Regions from separate parts of the Massilia sp. DJPM01 genome, predicted to be linked through region 1. Evidence: predicted binding sites of a transcription regulator. Region 1 holds the regulator's gene; each other region holds the start of a gene.
What was found. Region 1 encodes HrcA, which represses chaperone genes, less so after heat shock. Its sites were predicted from a motif close to TTAGCACTCNNNNNNNNNGAGTGCTAA; they were not measured.

Region 1 (6,650 bases):
TCCGGATCGATGGCGCGAACCGGATCGTTTGGCTTGTTCATGAAGGTCCTATGGCTGGGGGTTGATTTAGCAAGCCGGATTCTAGCCAGCCCAGATGACCGTGCCGTGACGGCAGGATGACAGGATGATGACAAGCGCTGGCTTGTCGATCCGGAATGCATGGCCGCGCAAGGCGATCCATGCAGAAATATCGATTCCAAAGCGCCAACATTGCCCCCGTTCATGCCATGATGGGTGCTGGCTTGCCGAACGAATTGCCCTCACCCTGAAGGAATGACATCCGATGAGTTTTCCCCGCACGCTGTGTTTCCTGATCGTCAGCCTGGCCGCCGGCATGCCCGGCGCGAGCGCCCTGGCGGCGGCGCCAGCCAGTGCCGCAGCCGATGCCTCCGCCGACAGCGCCGCCAGCAAGGCCGTGCTGGAATTCATGCGCGCCGAAATGCAGGAACGGCGCATTCCGGGCTTGCAGATTGCCGTGATCCGCCACCAGAAAGTGGTGTTTTCAAGCGCGCTCGGCGTGGCCAACATCCAGCACGGGGTGCCGGTCGACGATCGCACCGTATTTTCGATCAATTCCGGGACCAAGGCAGTCACCGGCGTGGCCATCATGCAGCTGGTCGAACAGGGCAAGCTGGCGCTCGCCGCGCCGGTATCGCGCTATCTGGATGGCTTGCCGGCCGCGTGGCAGGGTGTCACCATCGCCCAGTTGCTCAATCACACGTCCGGGATTCCCGACGTCCTCGATCGGGAAGGCGACCTGTTGCCGGGCGGCATGGACGGCGCCTGGAAGACTGCACAAACGCTGCCGGTACAGTTCGCGCCGGGCCAGCGCTTCAGCTATAACCAGACCAACTACGTGCTGCTGGGGAAAATCATTGACCGCCTGAGCGGCGAGCCCTTCCTGGCGTCCATCCGGCACCGCCAGTTCGACGTGGTTGGCATGCCCGACAGCAGCTTCGGCGATAGCGCCGACGTCATCAAGAACAAGGCCAATTCCTACCGCTTCGGGCGCGACGGCACGCTGCGCAACGTGGTCGAAGAGTTTCCGCCGGCGATGCGCACGGGCGCCGGCATGAATACCACGGCGACCGAACTGGGCAAGTGGATCGTGGCCCTGCAGCAGGGGCGCCTGCTGCAGCCGGCGAGCATGGCGGCGATGTGGACGCCGTCCTCGTTCGCCGATGGGCGGCCGGCACCGTGGGCCATGGGCTGGCCGGCGATCCGCCGTGGCGCACAGGCGCACCGGGCGGTGGCGGGGATCGGGGGCGGGCGTTCGGCCTTCTATATTTATCCGGACGACGACCTGGCGGTCATCATCCTGACCAACCTGGCCGGGGCCCAGCCGGACCAGTTGATCGACACGGTGGCGGGCTTGTATGTGCCGGCGCTGCGCGCCACCGGCGGCGGCTATGCCCTGTACCGCTTGCGCGAGCAGACCGCGCGCGGCGGTTTCGATGACATCGACGGGCAGCTGCGCCAGGTGACGCGGCAATATGCGGTGCCGAACCCGTCCGAGGGCAGTTTGAACGGCTGGGGTTACCGCTTGCTGTCGCGCAAGCAGCCCAAGCCGGCCATTGCGGTGCTCGGCCTGGCGGCGCGCCTGTATCCGGACAGCGCCAACGCCCATGACAGCCTGGCCGAAGCGTATGAAGCCGTGGAAGAGCAAGCGCTGGCGATCCGCCATTACCGCCGTTCGCTGGAGCTGGACCCGGACAACCGCAACGCGGCCGGCCACCTGGCGGCGCTGGAAAAGAAATAAGGCGCAAGCACCGAAAACCAGGACAAAAAAAAGCCCGCTGTGAAGCGGGCTTGAAATCCAATTCTTTTTGAGGAGAGTTGGAGGAGACAGGTGCAATTATGCTGCGCTACAGCATATCAAGCCAATTTATCTTTGGAATATCAGATATAGCTTTTGCAAATATCACCTGCCCAACCCTCGCCGCGCTTACTTCTCGCGGCAAGTCACATCGATGTTGGTGATATCGGCATCGCCCATTTCGCCTACGCGGCGCTCGACCGTGCAGGCATACTTGCCGCCATCCGGCTGCTTGAATACCGACACGCCGTAGCTGGTGCCGAAGGTGGTCGCGCCGGCGAATTTGTAGGCGGTCGCGTCCTTGGGGACGGCGTATTTGTCGCTGCTGCCGTTGATCAGCACCAAGCCTTCGCCCGTGTAGGTACGGGCCCCGCCGTCGGCGCCGAGCGCCTTGACCGCGCCGCCGATCGAAAAGGCGTTATCGATGCACTTGATAATCACGCTGATGGAAGCCTGGCGTCCGGCGTTGTCCTTGCCGTTGTCCCAGGTGCATTTCTGGTGCAGCGCACTGGTTTTGACCTGGACATCGTAGGGCACGCCGTATTCGATCGTGTTGGGGAAGCGGAAAGTGGTGGCCTTGGCCTCGACCGTGAGGTCTTGCATGCCGACGTTGCTCAGTACCAGGCCGGAATACTTCAGGTTTTCAATGGTGCCTTCGACAGGGAAGGTCGCTTTGCCGCCGCAAGCGGACAGGCCCGCGACGAGGGCCAGCAGCAGCGAATGGCGCAGGACGGATAACTTCATAGAATTCTCCAGGGGAAAGGGCGCCGCCCGCGCAGGGGCGGCTGCCGGGATCAGTTGCAGGTGATGAGGATATGGTCGACGTCGGCTTTGCCCATCGTGCCGATGGCGTTGTCAATCCGGCAAGTCAAGCCCGGCGGCTGGTGCAGCACGCTCAGGCCGTAGGCCATCGTTTCGCCGACCTGGCCGAGCTTGTCTTTTTTATTCTCGGCCAGCGTGGTCATGTTGAATTCGGTGGAGTTGGCCGCAATACTGAGGCGATAGCTGCCGTTGATGATGACCAGCGGGCCGCTCGTCAGGCCGGTGATCTTGCCTTTGATATCATGCGGGATCAGGGTGCAGCGCACGGTAATGTTGCCGACGCCGTAGACGCTCGATTTGCCCTTGCCATTGACCATGGCGCAGGTGGCGTTCGATGGCGGCGACTTGATGGTGATGTCGAATTCGGTATTGGTGGCGATCAGGTCGGGAAACACGAAGGTGCTCACGTTCGGTTCGACCTTGAGTTCCGGGCCGCCCTTGTTTTGCAACACCAGGCCGGATACGGTCACATTTTCCACGGTGCCGCCCAGCTGCATGGTGCCATCGTCGTCGCCGCCGCAAGCGGCCAGACTCAGCGCGCACGACAGTGCCACGGCGGAACGCAGGTACAGATTTTTCATACTTTCTCCAAAACGAATGCGGTAAGGTGGGAGGCTGGGCCGCCGATGGACAGCCTGATGTGGACATCATTTTAGTGCATTTGTTAACCCGGCGGCTCATTGCCTTGTAACGGGTGCAAGGGACCTGGCGCGCCCGGCGCGCCGATTGATTTTCGGCGCCGCCCTCGTTATGCTGGAACCTGTCCCATTACCGAGCCAGAACATGAGCATTCCGCCGCGCCGCACCTGGCCCAGAGCCATCCTGTTCGACCTGGACGATACCCTGTGGCCGATCGCCCCGGTCATCCTGCAGGCCGAGCAAACCCTGCATGCCTGGCTGCACAGCAACGCGCCGCGCGTGGCCGAGCGCTTCACCGTCGACGCCCTGCGCCAGGCGCGCCTGGCGCTGCTGGCCCAGCAACCCGAGTTCCAGCTCGACCTGGGCGCCCTGCGCCGCGCCGGCCTGCTGTCGGCGTTCGAGACGGCCGGCGAAGATGCCGCCAAGGTCGAGCAAGCCATGGTCCAGTTCTATGCGGCGCGCAATGCCGTGATTCCCTACGATGACGTGGTGCCCGGCTTGCTGCGCCTGAAAGGCCGCAGCCTGCTTGGCTCGGTTAGCAATGGCAATGCCGATTTGCAGGCGATCGGCTTGTCGCACCATTTCAAGGTGTCGCTGGCGGCCAGCCAGTTCGGCCGCGCCAAGCCGGACCCGGCCATCTTCCTGGCCGCCTGCGTGGAACTCGGGGTCGACCCGGCCGATGCCGTGTACGTGGGCGACGATGTGCTGCTCGACGTGCAGGGCGCCCAGCGCGCCGGGCTGCGCGCGGTCTGGCTCAACCGCACCGGCAGTGCGCTGCACCTGGAGCACGGGGTGGTGCCGGACGCCATCTGCGGCAATTTCGACGAGCTGCTCGACTGGCTCAAGCGCGCGCACGACTGAGGCGGCCGGGGCGCACGGGCGGCGCCCGTCGGCCCGGAAAAGCGCTAAACTGCACACCGCGCCTGCGAACGTGCATAATAAGCGGATCAACACTTGTGCATGTCCACCTCGCACCACACATAGAATCATGCAACTCGATACCCGTGCGCAAACGCTGCTCAAAGCCCTGGTCGAACGGTATATTGCCGACGGCCAGCCGGTAGGGTCGCGCGCGCTGTCGAAAATTTCCGGACTCGACCTCTCGCCCGCGACCATCCGCAACATCATGGCCGACCTGGAAGAACTGGGGTATGTGTCCAGTCCGCACACCTCGGCCGGACGCATTCCGACCCCGCGCGGCTACCGCATCTTTGTCGATACCTTGTTAACCGTGCAACATCTGGACGAGCACGCGGTCGATGGCCGCCTGCGCCTGCCGGCCCAGCAACCGCAAAAGATGATCGCCAACGCGGCGCAGATGCTGTCGTCGCTGTCGCAGTTCGCCGGCGTGGTACTGAGCCCGCGGCGCGAATCGGTATTCCAGCAGATCGAATTCTTGCGTTTGTCGGAAAAGCGCATCCTGCTGGTGATCGTCGATCCGCGCGGCGACGTGCAAAACCGCCTGCTGCTCACCGAGGCCGACTACACGCCGGCCCAGCTGGTGCGCTCGGCCAATTACATCAACCAGAATTATGGCGGCCTGTCGTTCGACGACGTGCGCACGCGCCTGTCCAGTGAATTGCGCCAGCTGCGCGACGATATGGGGAGCCTGATGCAGGCAGCGGTCGAGGCCGGCAGCGAGGCGATGACCGACCAGTCGGACGATATGGTCATTTCCGGCGAGCGCAACCTGCTCAGCGTGTCGGACCTGTCGTCGAACATGAGCTCGCTGCGCCAGATGTTCGACATGTTCGAGCAAAAGACCGGGCTGATGCAGCTATTGGACGTGTCGAGCAAGGCGACAGGCGTGCAGATCTTCATCGGCGGCGAATCGAACCTGGTGCCGATGGATGAAATGAGCGTGGTCACGGCGCCGTACGAGGTCAACGGCAAGATCGTCGGCACCCTGGGCGTGATCGGGCCGACCCGCATGGCCTACGAGCGCGTGATTCCGATCGTGGATATTACGGCCAAGCTGCTGTCGAACGCGCTCAGCCACTCCTAGACAGCGGCGCCGGCCGCTGCTTCAGGTTTTGTGGGGGCAGGCCGGCTTGACGCAATTACCGTAAATCGCCAGTGCGTGCTCGGCAATCTTGAAGCCGCGCTCGACCGCGACCTTGTGCTGGCGCGATTCGATTTCTTCATCGTAGAACTCTTCCACGCGGCCGCAATCGAGGCACACCAGGTGGTCGTGGTGCGAACCGGCATTGAGCTCGAAGATCGCCTTGCCGGTTTCAAAATGGTTGCGGTTGAGCAGGCCCGCTTGCTCGAACTGGGTCAGTACGCGGTACACGGTGGCCAGGCCGACATCCATATTGTCGGTCAGCAAAATCTTGTATACATCTTCCGCTGTCAGGTGGCGCACCTCGCTGTTCTGGAAAATCTCGAGGATTTTCAGACGGGGCAGGGTGGCTTTCAGGCCGCTGGCCTTGAGGTCGCTAGGATTGTTACTCATGTTTGTTACTCGTATATTGGCGTAGTGCTTTATCATATAGCGTTTTAGACGGAGGTGCCTAGGCTTCCGTACAACGATTTGAGGTCCTCTATGCCTGTCGATACTGCCGTTTTGCACCGTTTTAGCTTGCGCGCCCCGCTCGTGGCGACCCTGGCCGGCGCCGTCCTGAGCCTGTCGGGCTGCTCCATGTTCGGCGGCGCCAAGGATCCCGTGGTCCCGGTCAGTACCTCGCCAGACTCCGGCGCCCAGACCGTCCAGGCCAGCAAGCTGCAGAAGTTCCTGTGGATCTTCTCGCCGTATCGTCCGGACATCCAGCAAGGCAACTTCATTTCCCAGGAAATGCTGACCCAGCTCAAGGTGGGCCAGACCCGCGAACAGGTCAAGTTCCTGCTCGGCACGCCGCTGCTGACCGACGTCTTCCACGCCGACCGCTGGGATTTCCCGTTCTACCTGGCGCGCGGCGATGGCGAGCTGACCAGCAGCCGGGTGACGGTCTACTTCAAGGATAACAAGGTCGAGAAATTCGACGGCGGCAACCTGCCGACCGAGAAGGAATACATCGCGCGCATCGCCGGTCCGTCCAAGGTGGCCGCCAAGGAAGCGCCGAAGCGCGAAGAAGCCGGTTCGGCCTCGATCAAGATCAACAAATAAGCCATCGCACGGGTAGCACGAGGGTAGCAAAATGACGCAGATGAAAATTGCAGTAGCGGGCGCCGATGGGCGTATGGGACGGATGCTGATCGATGCGGTCGCTGCCGCGCCCGACGCGGTGCTGGCCGGCGCGCTCGGCCTGGCAGGTTCGCCATCGATCGGCCAGGACGCGGGCGCCTTTGGCGGCCAACCGGCCGGCATCAGGATCGAAGCGGACCTTGCCGCCGGCCTGGCCGGGGCTGGTTACCTGATCGACTTCACCCGTCC
Region 2 (6,650 bases), on a different contig from region 1:
CAATGCGAGCAGCCCGCCGCCAGGTAGCGCGCCACATCGGCGGTCATGATATTGGCGGTCAGCGCCACCACCGGAATCCCCACCCCGGCCGCGCGCAGCAATTCGGTCGCCGCCACCCCATCCATGAGCGGCATCTGGATATCCATCAAGACCAGGTCGAAGTTGCCGGCCAAGACCATCTCGACCGCCCGCACGCCGTTCTCGGCCATCTCGCAGCGGATGCCCAGGCGGTTCAGGAAGGCGCCGATCAGGGCCCGGTTGTCGGGCCCATCCTCGGCCAGCAGCACGCGCCCGTGCAAGGCCGGCGGCGCCACCGCCACCACCGGCGCGGGCGGCGCGCCGGGCGCGGGGCCGGCCAGCCAGGCCGTCCCGTCGCCGCTGCGCGCCAGGATGCCCACCTCGAACGCCGAGCCCTCGCCCGGCGCGCTGGAGACCTGCACCGTGCCCCCCCATGCGGGTCACCAGCTGCTGCACCAGATACAAGCCGAGCCCGGTGCCGCCATACTTGCGCGTCGTGTCCAGGCCGGCTTGCTGGAAGGGTTCGAACAGCCGGGCGCACTGTTCCGGCGACATGCCGATGCCGCTGTCGCGCACCCTGCATGCCAGCCGCGCCGGCGCCTGCTCGTACCACAAGTCCAGCTCCACGCAGCCCAGTTCGGTGAACTTGATGGCATTGCTGCACAGGTTAAACAAGATCTGCTTCCAGCGGGTCGGGTCGCCCACCACCTGGGCCGGAAACGGATAGTGCACCCGCACCCGAAAGCCGATGCCTTTGCTGTGCGCCTGGGCGCCCATCATGGACTCGATCTCGGTCACGGTCTGGACCGGCGCAAACGCCACCTGCTCCAGGCCGAGCCGGCCGGCCTCGATCTTGGCGATATCGAGGATATCGTTGATCACGCTGAGCAGATGGTGTCCATTGCGCAGGATCACCTGGCCGGCCTGGCCGCGCAGCGCCGGCTCGTCCGCCGTGCCCAGCAGTTCGGCAAAACCGATGATCGCCGTCAGCGGGGTGCGCACTTCATGGCTCATCATGGCCAGGAAATCGGACTTGGCGCGGTTGGCGGCGTCGGCCTTGTCCACCAGGTGGCGGGTCAGCGTGAAGTCGCGTTCGCGCCGCTGCAACAGGCGCAGCAGCACCATGGAGGCGCTCACCACCGCCAGGATGGCCAGCGCCGCGAGCACGATGCGGGCGGTATTGAATTCACGCCAGCGCGCCAGCATCAGCGATTCGGTGATGGTGAGGTTGACGATCAGCGGGTAATGCTGCACCAGGCGCGGCGCGCCCAGGCGCGTGACCGCCTCGCGGCCTTCCGTGAAGCGCGGCATCGAGCTCAGGATCACGCCCGAGCTCTGGCGCATCTGTTCGATCACCTGGTAGGAGGTGCCGCTCAGGTTGAGCTGGCCGATCAGGGAATCGATGTGGGGCCAGCGCGCCAGCAGGGTGAAGTCGCGCCGGTACAGCGAAATGCTGGCGCCCTCGCCGAGCGTGATGCGCTGGTAGAAGTCGCTCAGCGAGGTGCATGAAAAGCCGACCAGCACGATGGCGAGCAATTCACCCTGGGGACCATTCACCCGGCGGCTCAGGTAAAACGTCCACTGGCCGTTGCCCTTGTTGCGCACCGGCTTGCTGAAGTACAAGCCCTGTCCGGGATTGAGCAGATGCGCCTTGAAGTAATCGCGGTCGGCCAGGTTGATCGCGGGCGCCGGCCAGGAACGCGTGAAATTGACCACATCGCCATTGGCCGCGACGATGCTGACCACGTCGACCTGGGGCAGGCCGCGCGCCTTGTCGCGCATGCTCAGGAACTCGGCCTGGCCGCCCAGGCGCGCGCGCAGGCTGGCATCGCCGTCGACCCCGGCGGCCCGGACCGAATCGGCGACGCTATCGAGGACCAGGGAGGCCGACGTCACTTGCTGCCCGATGTGCTCGGCCAGCACCAGCGACAGATTGCTCAGTTGCTTGCGCCATTCGTTGATGGTCTGTTCGCGCGCTGTCCAGCTGGCCGCGCCTAGCGAGGCCAGGATGGCCGTGACCAGGAAACCGCCAAACAGCAAAGCGATATGGCTGGCGCGGAGTCGGTAGCGCGGACGCTCGCTGGTGTGGAGAGGCATGCAGACACGATAGCATCGGCGCCCCCCGCCTGGCACGTGGTGTTGCCTATAAGGTACAGTTTGCTAAGGCTGGCCGAGCAAGGCCTCGATGGCATGCCATTCGTGCGGCTCGACCGGCATCACCGACAGGCGGCTGCCCTTGGCCAGCAGGCGCATGCCGGCCAGCGCGGGCACGGTGCGCAGCTCTTTCAGGCTCAGCAGGGCGGTCTTGCGCAGCGCGCGCACGTCGACGCCGACCCAGCGCGGCTGCTCCGGCGTGGCCTTGGGATCATGATACGGGCTGGCGCGGTCGAACTGGGTGGCGTCCGGATAGGCCGGTGAGCACACCTGGACGATGCCGGCGATGCCCGGTTCGGCGCAGCTGGAATGGTAGAACAGGACCAGGTCGCCTTCGCGCATGGCGTCGCGCATGAAATTACGCGCCTGGTAATTGCGCACGCCAAACCAGGCCAGCGTGCGCTGCGGCGCGGCCAGCACATCGTCGATACTCACTTCGTCCGGTTCGGACTTCATCAGCCAATAAGCCATGCGGGATGCTCCGTTGGCGCCGCGCGGCCGCCGCAAAGACAACACGCGCAAAGCGCGCGCCCATAAAAAAACGGTTGCGCACCGAATGCTTGCAACCGCTCGTGAAAATCAGCACCCCGCCTGTGCCGTTCTTGCCGGCATCCCGAACCTAATGGTTCAAGGTGGTCGCAGTTAGTCCAATTTCGGGTTCGTCGAACAAGCGACGCTCACTCCCATCGAACAAAATCCCGCAACCGGTGCACATAAATGGTTCAAGGAATATATGGCAATCGCGAACACCGCAGGGTGAGACGCAGTTTACTCCGATGTGCCGTCATGTCAAACGAAATTAGCCTCAGAACAGATTTTCCTGGGGGGTCAGGGCGTTATCGAGCACCGTGTGCATGTCGCCGAGCTTCTGCTTGACTTCCAGGATCGTCATTTCGGACAGCGGCCCCTGGGGCGTTTTCACCGACAGGAATTCGGCGGCAACGCTGAGCGCGGCCATGACGGCGATGCGGTCGTTTCCCTTGACCTTGCCCGAATCGCGCAAGGCGCACATTTTCCCGTCGAGATAGCTCACCGCTTCCTGCAAGGTGCGTTCCTCGCCCTCTTGGCAGACGAGGCGGTAGGCGCTGCCCATGAGCGTGACATTCAGCTGGATCATTGCGCGACCTCATCATGTTTTTCAGGCGCGACGGCCGGGGCGTTCGGATCGGGCATTTGCGAGAGCAAGGTTTCGACGCGGCGCTGCACTTCGTGCATGCGCCCCACGCATTCCTCGTTTTCGGCGCACAGCGCCGCGTTCGACTGGCGCAGTTGCACATTCGCCTGGCGCAGCTGGGCGTTCTCGCTGCGAAGTGAGAGGGTCAACGCGGCAAGCCGGTCGATTTTTTCGGATAGTTCGTCGAATTCAGAAATCATCCCGTAACTATAGGGGTGCGAAGGAAAGTCCGTCAACCGAATCAGTAAGAGGGGTAGACGATTGATGTAAGGGGATGTAAGAGCGCCCGGCGCACGGCGCCGCCTGCGCCAGCGCCGATCGCACCCGCATCCGCCCTTGAGAACGATCCGGTTTCGGGCTGCGCGGCGTGCCCGCGGTTTGCGCCAGATCAAGCTCATCTATTAAATAGTCAACGGGACGCCTTGAAAAACACCTTGACCGTCCCTATAATTAGCACTCGTTAGTAGAGAGTGCTAACAACTCTTTCTAGTCTCTGCGGCAACACCGCGAGGCATGTTGAAACACCGGGAACGCCCAGGGCGGTCCTGACCAATAGCTACTAAACCACTGAATATTAAGGAGTTTTGCATGAACCTTCGCCCATTGCACGATCGCGTTATCGTCAAGCGTCTCGACCAGGAAACCAAAACTGCGTCCGGCCTCATCATTCCTGACGCAGCTGCCGAAAAACCGGATCAAGGCGAAATCTTGGCTGTAGGCAACGGTAAAGTCCAGGACGACGGCAAAGTACGCGCGCTGGAAGTGAAAGTCGGCGACCGCGTCCTGTTCGGCAAATACTCCGGCCAAACCGTCAAGGTCGACGGCGAAGAGCTGCTGGTGATGCGTGAAGAAGACATCATGGCCGTCCTGGTCAAGTGATCGATCCGGGTCGGGAATCGTTCCTGATCCGCGCACGTCCTTTCCTTAAGAATTCCTCGCGATAGTTATCTACGCATAACGGAGAAAATAAACATGGCAGCTAAAGATGTAGTATTCGGCGACGCAGCGCGCGCCAAAATGGTTGAAGGCGTCAATATCCTCGCCAACGCAGTCAAAGTCACCCTGGGCCCGAAAGGCCGCAACGTGGTGCTCGAGCGCTCGTTCGGCGCGCCGACCGTCACCAAGGATGGTGTGTCGGTTGCCAAGGAAATCGAACTCAAAGACAAGCTCATGAACATGGGCGCGCAAATGGTCAAGGAAGTTGCTTCCCGCACCAGCGACAACGCCGGCGACGGCACCACCACCGCGACCGTGCTGGCACAAGCCATCGTGCGCGAAGGCATGAAGTTCGTTGCCGCCGGCATGAACCCAATGGATCTGAAGCGCGGCATCGACAAGGCAGTTGCTGCCACCGTCGAAGAGCTGGCCAAGATCGCCAAGCCATGCACCACCACCAAGGAAATCGCCCAGGTCGGCGCCATTTCCGCCAACTCGGACTATTCGATCGGCGAGCGCATCGCTGAAGCGATGGAAAAAGTCGGCAAGGAAGGCGTCATCACCGTTGAAGACGGCAAATCCCTGAACGACGAACTCGACATCGTCGAAGGCATGCAGTTCGACCGCGGCTACCTGTCGCCTTACTTCATCAACAACCCGGACAAGCAAGTTGCCATCCAGGATAGCCCGTTCGTCCTGCTGTGCGACAAGAAGATCTCGAACATCCGCGATCTGCTGCCGATCCTGGAACAAGTCGCCAAAGCCGGCCGTCCGCTGCTGATCATCGCGGAAGACATCGAAGGCGAAGCGCTGGCCACCCTGGTTGTGAACAACATCCGCGGCATCCTGAAAACCTGCGCAGTCAAAGCCCCAGGCTTCGGCGACCGCCGCAAGGCCATGCTGGAAGACATCGCTGTCCTGACCGGCGGCCAGGTCATCGCTGAAGAAGTCGGCCTGACCCTGGAAAAGGTCACCCTGGCAGAGCTGGGCCAAGCCAAGCGCGTTGAAGTGGGCAAGGAAAACACCATCATCATCGACGGTGCCGGCCAGGCAGAAGCGATCGAAGCGCGCGTCAAGCAAGTGCGCGTCCAGATCGAAGAAGCGACTTCCGACTACGACCGTGAAAAACTGCAAGAGCGCGTTGCCAAGCTGGCAGGCGGCGTTGCAGTGATCAAGGTTGGCGCAGCCACCGAAGTCGAAATGAAAGAAAAGAAAGCCCGCGTTGAAGATGCACTGCACGCTACCCGCGCTGCCGTGGAAGAAGGCATCGTTCCTGGCGGCGGCGTTGCCCTGCTGCGCGCACGTGCCAACATCAAGGTCAAAGGCGACAATCCTGACCAGGACGCCGGTATCAAGATCGTCCTGCGCGCCATGGAAGAGCCACTGCGCATGATCGTTCAAAACGCTGGCGAAGAATCGTCGGTCGTGGTTGCAGCAGTGTTGGCCGGCAGCGGCAACTACGGCTACAACGCAGCGAACGGCACCTACGGCGACATGGTCGAAATGGGTGTTCTGGATCCAGCCAAAGTCACCCGTTCGGCACTGCAAAACGCAGCATCGATCGCTGGCCTGATGCTGACCACCGACGCCATGGTCTGCGAACTGGCGGAAGACAAGCCAGCTGGCGGCATGGGCGGCATGGGTGGTATGGGCGGCATGGGCGGCATGGACGGCATGATGTAATTGCCTGATACGCCGGAGCGCGGCTGGTCCGCCTCCGCTGGCATCGAACAGCCTGCAAGGTTTGCGCCTTGCAGGCTTTTTTCATGGCTGACGTTTTCTCCGCAAAAAAGCCCGTACGGTCCTCGCCGTGCGGGCTTTTTACATTCGCGGCAAGCTTGCCCGCAACGTCACGGGGGTGGCGTTCGTTGTAGTCAAACTGAAACTAACTTTACCAAAAGTACCATTTATTGCCAAACTGCTGGTTTTTGGCATGGGCCCATGTTAAATGTATTCACAGGGAATTTATCCACATACATATCAATCACCCTTGGGAACGACAGCCATGCGTAACAACACCCCCGTAACGAATGTCGAGTACATCCTCCGCGATAGCGAAACGATTGTTTCCAAAACCGATTTGCAGGGCAATATCACCTACGTGAATCTCGATTTCATCCGTATCAGCGGTTTCAGCGAAGCCGAACTGATCGGATCGCCGCAAAACCTGGTCCGCCACCCGGACATGCCGGCCGCGGCGTTTGCCGATTTCTGGCGCACTATCCGCAGCGGCAAGGCATGGACTGGCCTGGTCAAGAACCGCTGCAAGAACGGTGACCACTATTGGGTGGAAGCGACCGCGGCGCCGGTGATCGAGCAAGGCCGCATCGTGGGTTTCACCTCGATTCGCGTCAAGCCCAGCCGTGCA
Region 3 (6,650 bases), on a different contig from region 1:
AAAATCCCCTGCCGGACGGCTATGTGTTAAAGCTCGACAGCTTCCGCAGCGTGAGCGAAGCGGGCAGCGTCGACGCCATCGCCGCGCGCCTGCGCGCCTTGCCGGGCGTGGACGCGGTGCAGGTCGATTCGGCCTGGGTCAAGCGCCTGGCCGCCCTGCTGCGCGTGCTGCGCCTGATCCTGCTGCTGCTGGCCGTGACCCTCGGCATGGTGGTCATTGCCGTGGTATTCAATACGATCCGCCTGCAGGTGCTGACCCAGCGCGACGAGATCGCCGTGAGCAAACTGATCGGCGCGACCGACGGCTTCATCCACCGTCCCTTCTATTACACCGGCGGCTTGCTGGGCTTGTGCGCCGGCGGCGTGGCGCTGGGCGCGGTGACCTTGTCATTGCAGCCTCTCAATACGGCCATCGGCGAGTTCGCGCGCCTGTACGGTTCATCCTTCCAGCTGGCGCCGCTCAATCCGGTGGCGATGGGCGTGCTGCTGGCCGTCAGCGCCGCGCTCGGCCTGGCCGGCGCGGTACTGTCGGTGCGCAGGCATCTGGCGCGTTTGCGCTAGCCAGGATAGGTCGCCAATGAGTATCTGCCTGGCCTTTCACGCACCTCGCGGCGCAAGCGCCAAGCTCTACTCATGACATATCGGACTACGTGGAAGTCGTGCCAGCGTCAAACACCGCCTGCAGGCTGGGCGCATTGAGGCTGCGCTCGAACCACTGTTCAAGCTCAGCCTGCGTGGCCTGAGCGATGCGCTGCGTTGCCGGCGCCGGCAACTCGCCGAAGCGGCTGCGCAACAGGCTGCCCAGCACCGCGCGAAGGGTAACGACTTGCCCTTCCGCCTTGCCCTTCCGCCTTGCCATCTTCCTTGGCTTTCTCCGCCAACGCGAATCCTTTTTGAAAGCCGAGTTCCTCGAACTCCTCGGCCCAGGTGTCAAGCTTACCTTTCATGTCAGCACCCTCCTCCAGACTGTCAACCACCACCAATGCCCGTTCGCTGGCTCCGCGCGCCAGCAGAGCATTGATCCACACCCGAACCGAACGCCGCAGGCTGGCTTGGGGCGCAGCTGCAAACCACGTTTTCAGGGCAGGTATAACCTGATCTAAGACATCGGGACCGACTGAAAGTTCAAACCGAAATAACAGCGCCAGCAGGCTGGCATTCGCTTCCAACGCTGTCCTGTCCAGGCGCTGCTGGTCGATCAGCACGTAGCGCTGGGATGGCTGCAATGCGGCCAGTTCAGCGGGCACTTGCATGAGAAGGCCGGCCAGGTCCGTGCTGGCGCTCCAGCGCGGCAAGCCGTTGTAGAACACCAGCGGCAGCACCGGCGGCAACAGCAGGCCAGGGGACAATGCGTGGCCCTTGATCAGGTCCTGGTACAGCAAGCCGATGTAGGTCTGCATGCGCAGCGCCATCCAGCGATCCACGCCGGACTGGCATTCCAGGAGGATGTACACGTAAAGAAACTCGTCGCCCAGCCGCACGCGCCAGACGAGATCGTCCTGGCGTGCAGACAAGCGCTCGCTCACATACGCCGGATTGACCCGCTCGAAGGCCGACAGCGGGATCTCGTCGAACAGCTTGGCGGAAGTAAAGTCGGTGATCAGGTCGCGCACCAGTTCCGGGTGGGCGAACAGCGAACGGTATCCGAGGTCGTGAAGGGCGGGCATGGCGCATTGTAGCGAGCGTCCCCGCCCTTCCTTTGCGCTACCTCAGGCGTGTGCGGGGCCGGCGCTCGCGGCGCGAGACGCACTATCCAGGGTGCTCACACCAGCGCGCTTGCTGCTGGCGGCCTTCGCCTATGCTTTGATGAGCAATCCGCGCCGCCTGCCTTGGCAAACATCATGTCCGTATCCGACCCGGCCCCGCCATACAGATCGTTGTCATTGTCGTCACCGTCCATGATAATGATCGGATTCATGGCGCGGCCTGACATGCGACGAGCGCCTTGCGTGCGTAAACGAACAGAGGCGATCCCCCTGATCGGCGACACTGGAACCGGGTTTAGATACTGCGCTGGCGCAAACGCATGGCGATCGGCCGCGCCGCAAATTTGATCTGGATCAAAGGACAAATGGCACCCTCCACTAGAGTGAAACTTGCGAATTTATGCTTGCCTCTAAGTAATATCATTTCGCTATCGCCGCCATATATTCTCGGCATTGGCACTCCACACGAGAGAGTGCTAATATAGGGTCTTGCATGGCGGGGAATCCCCGAAGCCACCGCTGGCATCAGACCGCAACAGTCGCCCCGGACCCGCATCCGGCCCGGGCATTCGATGATGCAGCACAGACACTCTACGAGGAAATACATGATGACGTTGTCCGCACAATCCGCATTGGTTCCGACCGGCAATCGTGCTTTAGGACTCGGTTTCACCGGCAATCTGGGCAATATCGACGCTTATATTTCGGCGGTCAACCGCCTGCCGATGCTGACCCACGAGGAAGAGATTTCCCTGGCTCAACGCCTGCAACAAAATAACGATCTCGCCGCCGCGCAAGAGCTGGTGCTGTCGCACCTGCGGCTGGTGGTGTCGATCGCGCGCGGCTACCTTGGCTACGGCCTGCCGCACGCCGATTTGATTCAAGAGGGCAATATCGGCCTGATGAAGGCGGTCAAGCGTTTCGATCCCGACCAGGGCGTGCGCCTGGTGTCGTACGCCATGCACTGGATCAAGGCGGAAATGCATGAGTACATCCTGAAGAACTGGCGCCTGGTCAAGGTCGCGACGACCAAAGCCCAGCGCAAGCTGTTCTTCAACCTGCGCAGCAACAAGCAGGGCCTCGATGCCATGACCCCAACCCAGATCGATGCGCTGGCCAAGCTGCTCGACGTCAAGCGCGAAGAAGTGATCGAGATGGAAACGCGCCTGTCGGGCCGCGACATCGCCCTCGAAGCGCCGACCGATGACGAAGACGACAAGTTCTCGCCGATCGCCTACCTGTCGTCGGACCTGTCCGAGCCGACCAAGGTGCTCGAAGCTGAACAGGTCACGCGCCTCCAATCGGAAGGCCTGGAAACGGCGCTGGGCAAGCTCGACGCCCGTTCGCGCCGCATCGTCGAAGCGCGCTGGCTGGCCAACGACGACGGTTCCGGCGCCACCTTGCACGCGCTGGCGGACGAATTCGGCGTCTCCGCCGAGCGTATCCGCCAGATCGAAAGTGCTGCCCTGAAGAAAATGAAAAGTGCGTTGTCGGCTTATATCTGAGCCCGCGCACGCCTGGCGCCCCCGCGCCGATGCCGCCTGGTGTAGACTAGGCGGCATTTTTTTCGTCAGTACAAAGCGTCAAGCTTGTACAAGTCAATACACTTGATTACATATTTATAATCCGAGATTGACGTATCATGCATACCGTGCCGGTGTCTGAGCGCGGCAATAACATGGGCCCCGAGCGCTGCCCCGCGCGCCGTCACAGCCTTTTTCACAGCCAAACATGAATAGGTAGTCAGCAAATGAAACACTTTACATGGACACGAAGCCTGGCCGTCCTGGTGCTGGCGCCCGGCCTGGCCGGCGCCGCACCGGCCCTGATCGAGTCCCCGGCCCTGAACAATATGAGCAAACGCTATGCTCAGCACGCCGGCATCGAACTGGCCGACAGCCGCGGCGTTGGCGCGTTCAGCCTGGGCGATGTCACCCGCGCCATGCACGGGCGTCCGGGCGAGGCCGCGCTCGCCGGCGAAGCCGACTTGAGCGGCGCCATCAGTGCCTACGCCAACGGCAATGTGCCCGCGTGGGGCGGCTCCGGCACGCGCCACGGCTTTGCGGAAGTACGCGCCAACTATGCCAAGGACGCCAGGAGCGGTTTCAGCGCCGCCAGCGCGCGCCCGAGCGTGGCCTCGCAGTCGGTCCCGGAACCGGAAACCTATGTGATGCTCGCCGTCGGCGTGGCCGTCATCGTCTTCACGCGCGGCACCCGCAAGCGCTTGCAGGACAGCCTCGACGCATGAACGGCCGGGCCGCCGCTGCTCCCCTTGGCGGCCGGGCGTGCTCAGCGATTGCCTCGGCGCGCCAAATATCTTTCTTACAATGTTTTACTTTGATGCCAGCCGGCCCTCGCTTATGATGGCAAGCCTGGTGCGCCGTTGCGGCGTTCGTCGATGTGACAATGAAGAGGAATGCGACCAATGAACTTGTTTAAATTGCAGATGGGCGCAGTGGCGCTGGCTTTTGCCTCCGCCACGGCATCGGCTGCGCCGACCGTCATCGAAGCGACCGGCTTCACGTTCACCAATCCCGATTCGACGCTGGCCGACGTGCTCGTGTCCGACGTGGCTGGCGCGACCACCATCCGCTTCAGTGATTTTGCCAACAGCATGTCCCTCAACACCAGCGATGCCGACGGCAATGCCTACTCGGCCGACATGACGTTCGCGGTGCGTGCCGGCTACCAGGTCACCGGCTATTCCTTTTCGGCCAGCTTCGCCGGCACCCTCGACCCTGCCGTGCCGCCAGGCGGCGGCGCTGGCGCCGGCATGGCCAGCAACCGCGGTTCGGTCAGCCTGATCGCCAGCGGCGCGAACGACTGGAGCAACCAGGGCAACCGCAGCGTCAACAAGCTCAATGGCAACGATTCCTTCGTGTTCAGCGCCGCCAACCTGACGCTCAGGGACATGCTGACCATCTCCTTGAACAGCAGCATGACCCTGTTCGCCGCCCCGGCGGTCTGGACCACGCCGGATGGCGTAGTCCAGCGCCAGGATTCGTGGGCTGGCCTGAGCGTGCTCAACCCGACCCTGACCGTCTACACCACGGCCGTGCCGGAACCGGAAACCTACGCCATGCTGGCGCTCGGCCTGGCCGTGATCGGCCTGACCCGCCGCACCCGTTTGCGCCTGCAGGACAGCGTGGCGCAAGCGTAATACCCGGGGCCTGGACGGCCCCTGCCTTGCCGGCGGGTATGTACGGCGCCATAACTCGTCAATTGCGCGGCCACATAGCGACGAAATTGATATGATCTATGATCGGCTTTCCACTACTGAGGAGCCATCATGAACAAGTTGATTTTCGCGTTCGCCGCCGTCTGGGTGTGTGCGTTGTGCAACGCCGCGCCCGCGAAGGAAGAATCAATACATCCCAACATGATCACCATTACCTTGATGCCGAAGACCAGCACCATCGCGGAGGGCGCCAACCTGCGCTACGAGAGCTTCGCAGACAGCCGCTGCCCGCCCGACGTGATCTGCATCTGGGCCGGCGAGATCGCCTTTTATTTCACGCTGACCTTTCCCACCGGCGCGGTCGAGCCGTTTGCGCTCACATCACGCGCGCGGGCCCATAAATCAGTGCAGCAGCCCGGGCTGTTCATCGTGCTGGCCAAAGACCCGCCGCCTCGGTCGCCCAGCAACATACCGCCCGACCCGGAACTAGCGGTCACCCTGAACATATACCAGTTTTCACCAGTAAGCCCATAAGAGCACATGACCCACGCCGCCCGCCGCCTCGCCCTCGCCTGTTCCATCATCCTCGTCATTCCCCTTGCCCATGCCAGGACCCCGGTGGCGAGCGGCACCGGCGGCGCGGTCGCCACCATCAGCGAACAGGCTTCGCAAGCGGCCATGGCCATACTCGACAAGGGCGGCAATGCGATCGACGCCGCGGTCGCCGCGGCCGCCACCCTGGGCGTGACCGATCCCTACAGCTGCGGCATCGGCGGCGGCGGCTTCATGATGATCTACCTGGCCAGGGACAAGCGCGTGATCACGGTCGATCACCGCGAAACGGCGCCGGCCAGCGTCACCCCCACCATGTTCCAGGAAAACGGCAAGGAGAGCGACGTCGACGCCACGCTCGCCAGCGGCGCCTCGGTCGGCGTGCCCGGCACCGTGCGCGGCTGGCATGAAGCGCTGAGCCGCTACGGCACCATGTCGTTCAAGCAGGTACTCGCGCCGGCCATCGGCGTGGCCACCAAGGGCTTCATGGTGAGTGACAACTTCCACCGCATGAGCGCCGACAACCAGAAAAAATTCTCGCTGTTTGGCAGCAGCAGCGCCCTCTACCTGAAAGACGGCAAGCCCCTGCCGGTCGGCACCCTGCTGAAGAACCCCGGCATGGCCAAGGCTTACCGCGAGATCGGCGCCCAGGGCCAGAAAGCCTTTTACCAGGGACCGATCGCGCGTGCCATCGTCGACGCCGTGGCCAGGCCGCCGGTGGCCGCCGGCGTGCGCGTGCGCGCCGGCGCGATGACCCTGTCCGACCTGGCCAACTACGAAGCGCGCATCCGCCAGCCGGTGAAAACCACCTACCGCGGCTACGAGGTGTACGGCATGGCGCTGCCGAGCAGCGGCGGCATCGCCATCGGCGAAGCGCTCAACCTGCTCGAGGGCTACAAGCTCAAGAGCCTGCCGCGCGCCAGCGCCGAGCACCTGTACCTGGAAGCGAGCCGGCTGGCCTTTGCCGACCGCAACGCCTACCTGGCCGATCCCGAATACGTCGACGCCCCGGTGGCCGGCCTGCTCAGCAAGGAATACGCGGCACGCCGGCGCACCCAGATGAATGCCGAGCGCGCCGGCCCCAAGGTGCTGGCGGGCGACCCGTATCCCTTCCAGAACGACCCCAGCGTGCCGCAGCGTCCGCAGGCCGCGCGCCTGCTGGCCGACAGCGCCCACACCACCCACCTGGCCGTGTCCGACAAGGAAGGCAATGTG

Region 2: the regulator HrcA is predicted to act here: its motif matches at 3,797-3,823, upstream of groES (co-chaperone GroES).
Region 3: the regulator HrcA is predicted to act here: its motif matches at 2,159-2,185, upstream of rpoH (RNA polymerase sigma factor RpoH).

What each region holds. Positions count from the first base shown of each region.
Region 1 is NZ_JAQOZV010000058.1:26,635-33,284, reverse strand. It holds gene PO883_RS27840 (PhoX family phosphatase) at 1-41, opposite strand, end outside; gene PO883_RS27835 (serine hydrolase) at 284-1,759, shown strand; gene PO883_RS27830 (hypothetical protein) at 1,946-2,560, opposite strand; gene PO883_RS27825 (hypothetical protein) at 2,611-3,219, opposite strand; gene PO883_RS27820 (HAD family hydrolase) at 3,422-4,138, shown strand; gene hrcA (heat-inducible transcriptional repressor HrcA) at 4,266-5,282, shown strand; gene fur (ferric iron uptake transcriptional regulator) at 5,304-5,732, opposite strand; gene PO883_RS27805 (outer membrane protein assembly factor BamE) at 5,823-6,383, shown strand; gene dapB (4-hydroxy-tetrahydrodipicolinate reductase) at 6,415-6,650, shown strand, end outside.
Region 2 is NZ_JAQOZV010000064.1:2,120-8,769, reverse strand. It holds gene PO883_RS35255 (response regulator) at 1-287, opposite strand, end outside; partial or broken gene PO883_RS35250 (sensor histidine kinase) at 454-1,143, opposite strand; gene PO883_RS28950 (EVE domain-containing protein) at 2,179-2,643, opposite strand; RNA gene ssrS (6S RNA) at 2,753-2,933, opposite strand; gene PO883_RS28940 (cell division protein ZapA) at 2,978-3,289, opposite strand; gene zapB (cell division protein ZapB) at 3,286-3,546, opposite strand; gene groES (co-chaperone GroES) at 3,935-4,225, shown strand; gene groL (chaperonin GroEL) at 4,319-5,965, shown strand; gene PO883_RS28920 (PAS domain-containing methyl-accepting chemotaxis protein) at 6,288-6,650, shown strand, end outside.
Region 3 is NZ_JAQOZV010000004.1:110,904-117,553, reverse strand. It holds gene ftsX (permease-like cell division protein FtsX) at 1-560, shown strand, start outside; gene PO883_RS04405 (Rpn family recombination-promoting nuclease/putative transposase) at 725-1,666, opposite strand; gene PO883_RS04400 (hypothetical protein) at 1,762-1,917, opposite strand; gene rpoH (RNA polymerase sigma factor RpoH) at 2,311-3,210, shown strand; gene PO883_RS04390 (PEP-CTERM sorting domain-containing protein) at 3,456-3,953, shown strand; gene PO883_RS04385 (PEP-CTERM sorting domain-containing protein) at 4,131-4,865, shown strand; gene PO883_RS04380 (hypothetical protein) at 4,995-5,417, shown strand; gene ggt (gamma-glutamyltransferase) at 5,424-6,650, shown strand, end outside.